2 regions of the Lactobacillus sp. PSON genome follow, and region 1 is predicted to be linked to the other one. Evidence: riboswitches for the same ligand, from Rfam matches in the RefSeq annotation. Region 1 holds a riboswitch; the other holds the start of a gene.
What was found. Region 1 has a riboswitch for thiamine pyrophosphate ahead of ACTHPI_RS08960 (ATP-binding cassette domain-containing protein). Riboswitches for the same ligand answer to the same signal wherever they lie in the genome.
Positions count from the first base shown of each region.

Region 1 (2,210 bases):
CTTTGATTAGTTGCAAAATAATTTTACTAGAATTTTTATCAAGGCCACTAAGTGGTTCATCAAATAAAAGTACATCATGACCAGATAGAAGCATTAATAAAATTTGTAGCTTTTTTTGTTGACCACCAGATAAAGAATAGACAACTTGATTTAGATGAGTATCTAATTGTAATAATTTAAGCATTTCCTGGATTTTTTTATCTGAAAAGAAATTGTTTTTGCAAAGCTTTTTACTTAAATTAATTTCATCTTCAACTGTAACTTTTAAGAATTGATCGCTTGCATTTTGAAAAACTTGTGCAACGTGAAGAAGATATTTACGTGATTTTAATTTAGAAATTTCATTATTTTGATATTTAATTGAACCAGAATATGGATTCATTTTAGTCAAAACTTTAAAAAAGGAACTTTTACCAATTCCATTAGCACCAGTAATTAAGGTGATTTTTTCTTGGGGGATGCTTAAAGATTTTTGATTTAGTAATAAACGATTTTGACTAATGGAAGTTTTATTTAAAACAAAAGTTGGCTTGTCATTTTTTGAAGGTAATGAGAAGTTAAGGCTTAATTGAGTATTTTCCTGATTAAGTATTTTGGCTTTTTCTAATTTTGAAAGGAAGACAAAACTATTATTTTGATATTGTAAAATTTCATCACAGATTTTTTGATAATCATTTAAATTATGGTCACTTAAAATAATGGTTTTTCCTTTTTTCTTGAGTTGGTTTAACTTATTTATTAAAAAGATGCGAGATTCAGGGTCACAACTTGCAAATGGTTCATCTAAAATTAAATAATCAACATCCATAGCAATTAAGACTGCTAAAGCTACGCGCTGTTTTTCACCGCCTGACATTGTAGAGATATCTTGATCTAATAAGTGTGTAATTTGAGCAAACTTTGTGGCAATTTTTAGACGATGTTCATATTCAGGAGGTGATTTTTGTAAATTTTCTAATGCAAAAATAATTTCATCTCTGGCAGTAGCCATGGTGAATTGCTGACTAGGATTTTGGAACATCATGGCGTAAGTTGAATGATTTCGATTGATATTTCCTGATGAAACTTGTCCAGCTAGTTTTGGATATAGATTTGCAAGCAATTTTAAAAGTGTACTTTTACCGCATCCTGTAGGACCGGATAATAAATAAAATTTTCCAGGTTCTAGATTTAAATTAATATTTTTTAGAATATTTTTATCTTTTTCGTAGCCAAAAGACAAATTATTAATTTTGATATTTTTCATAAAAAAAGCCTCCTAAGTTAGGCGGCGTATAAAATAGTATCTTCCCTGCGACAGCATTATCTGTATCAGGTTCAATGGGTATATTCTCAGCTATTTTATAGCACCCCTCAAGACAATTATAGAAAATATCATATAAAATGTCTATTTTACAACAGTGTAAGCTCTTACACTAAAATAATATCAACTTTTGATATATAATATAAGTATAGTGTTATATTTAATAGAAATAGAAAGGATGGACATATGACAGCTGTTGCGTTGGATCAGTACCTTATGAGTGTACTTAAAGCGGATAAGACTGGAAGTAATGAAGTAAAGCTTGAGGCAGGCAATAAAAATTTTGATTTGTTTACCATCTATCTTGAAAATCATGATACTGACGTTCATCATTACCGAATGGATGTTTCAACGATTATCTACGTTGTTAATGGAAGTGTAACGATTAAGAGTGGTGAAAAAAGTCTGAATTTGAAGTCTGGTAGTGTTTTATTACTTACAGAAAATAGCAAATATTCCGTACTTAATCAGTCAAAAGATGCTTTAATTACAAAATTTAAGTTTCAACCAGGATTTGAATATAGAAAATTTTTTAACGATTTTGCTTGTAAGGGTATTGAAGAGGAAGCAATAGTTGATAAAATTGCTCGAAGCTTAAGTGAAGAACATGTTCTGTGGATGAAGAACAGTCCTTTAACTCGTCCATCTCAAATTATGCGTCATATTATTGATGGGTATCTTAATGAGGAGTTATTTACAAGAGCTTTAATTGGTGCTGAACTAACTGTGATGTTGATTATTTCAATTCGTAATCAGCGTATGGTTTCTTCAACGAGTCTTGATAAGACTAAATTTGAGAAAAAGGCTCTCGATAATTATATTGATAATAATTTTGAGGATATTTCATTATCTAAAACTGCAAAATATTTCGGTTTTAATCCAAATTACTTTTCTAATATGGTTAAAC
Region 1 is NZ_JBQXFW010000010.1:33,907-36,116, forward strand. Features, by position in the region: gene ACTHPI_RS08960 (ATP-binding cassette domain-containing protein) at 1-1,246, opposite strand, end outside; TPP riboswitch at 1,272-1,366, opposite strand; gene ACTHPI_RS08965 (helix-turn-helix transcriptional regulator) at 1,490-2,210, shown strand, end outside.

Region 2 (2,210 bases), on a different contig from region 1:
CAATTAGAAATGTTGTCATAGCGCGATTTTACAGGTAATATTGGTAAGGATATATTTTAAGGAGTAAAAAATGACAAATCTTGATAAACCTGTGATTATTGGAATTACTGGAGGATCCGGTAGCGGTAAAACCACTATCGCCCATAAAATTGCTGAAGAGTTTGATGATAATGATCGAATTACAATTATCACTCAAGACTCTTACTATAAGGATAATACTAACATCCCTATGGAAGAGCGAATGAATATTAATTACGATCATCCTAACGCTTTTGATATGCCGCTTCTTGAAAAGCAATTGGGAATGCTTTTGAAGCGTCAAGCAATTGAAATGCCAACATATGACTTTACTGCACACACTCGAAGTGATGAAACAGTTCATGTAGAACCTGCAGATATCATTATTTTGGAAGGAATCTTAGTTTTATTTAATGAAGAGATTCGTGATTTAATGGACATTAAAGTTTATGTTGATACAGATGATGATATTCGCTTCATTCGTCGATTAGAACGTGATATGAAGGAACGTGGTCGTTCACTTGACTCTGTAATCAATCAATATATGGATACAGTTAAGCCAATGTATCATCAATTTATTGAGCCTACTAAGCGCTACGCTGATATTATTGTTCCAGAAGGAGGAGCAAATAATGTAGCAATCGATATGCTCACTACTAAGGTTGAATCAATTTTAAGTTAAAAAATAGAGTGGTTTTAAGACCACTCTTTTTTTATGAAATAATTTTGTGTTATTAATCTATATCTAATTTAGGTTTTAAAGCACGATCAAATGAATTAGTAATTAATTTTACTAAAATCCCATCAAAAATAATGGCGGAAATCATCCCAGCAATAAACATAATAACTTGTAAATTAGTGCTATATTTATACCAACCATAAATAAAATACTGCGGAATATAGCCACCTAAATTCGCACAAAACGCTCCAATCAAAACACTCTTCCAAGTGAATTTTTCATAGTGTGATTTTTTAGGGAAAAAACCAATTTCATTGCTTGCTCCTTGAATTAAACCTTCTAAAACAGTCAACACTCCCCATTGACCACCTATTGCCATTTCAACTATCGACGCTATTACTTCTCCCAAAACCCCAGAACCAACAGTTGGCACAAAATACATTGCAAGCGGTGCTGCCATATACCAAAGTCCAGAAAAAATCATATCCATCACTGGAGCATATCCAGTTGGAAGCATAACAAACTTAGCTAAATTATAAATATTATTAAAGCCATAAGTATAGATGATTCCCATTAAAATTCCGATTAAGGCAACTAATATGACTGATTTAACATCCCATTTTGATGATCTAGTAAACATAAAAAGCTCCTAACTAAACTATCAAATAAGCCAGCTAGGAGCATTAAATAATATTCGCTTCTTTTCACTTCCCTTGCGCAAGTATTATCTTGTTCAGGTTCAAAGGGTATCGTCTCAGCTAATTAGCACCCCTAGTGACTTAATTATTATGTAACGCTTTCATTATAACACAATTTAGTCAAACGACATCTGGTTTGTGTATAAATCATAGTAAAAGCCATGTTCTTTTAGAAGTTCTTGGTGATTCCCTTCTTCAATTACCTTTCCATCTTTCAAGACAACTATCTTATTAGAATTTAAAATCGTCTTAAGACGATGAGCGATAACAAAGCTTGTTCTTCCTGCAATTACTGCATCCATAGCCTTTTGAATTTTAGCTTCTGTCACTGTATCAACGTTAGAAGTAGCTTCATCTAAAATAAGAAAAGTTGGATCCGTTAAAATAGTTCTAGCAATTGAAAGGAGCTGTTTTTGCCCAGTAGAAAAAATCGTATTTTCATCAGAAACTTGGGTGTCATAATCTTGGGGCAAAGTCATAATAAAATCATGAATCTGTGCTTCTTTGGCTGCACGAATTACTTCCTCACGGCTAGCAGTAGGCTTTCCATATCTAATATTATCTTCAATCGTTCCAGTAAATAAAACTGAATCTTGCAACACAATCCCAACATTATCTCGAAGAGACTTTAATGTAATATCTCTGACATCTACTCCATCAAACAATACATGTCCTTTATTAACATCATAAAAGCGATTGATAAGATTCATAATTGTCGTTTTCCCTGAACCAGTTGGTCCAACTAAAGCAACAGACTGGCCTTTATCCACTGAAATATTAACCCCATGTAAAATTTCTTTGTCTGGAGTATAACC
Region 2 is NZ_JBQXFW010000004.1:122,032-124,241, reverse strand. Features, by position in the region: gene udk (uridine kinase) at 71-700, shown strand; gene ACTHPI_RS03745 (ECF transporter S component) at 753-1,337, opposite strand; TPP riboswitch at 1,390-1,480, opposite strand; gene ACTHPI_RS03740 (ABC transporter ATP-binding protein) at 1,512-2,210, opposite strand, start outside.
Region 2: another riboswitch for thiamine pyrophosphate. It lies ahead of ACTHPI_RS03745 (ECF transporter S component); the one in region 1 lies ahead of ACTHPI_RS08960 (ATP-binding cassette domain-containing protein).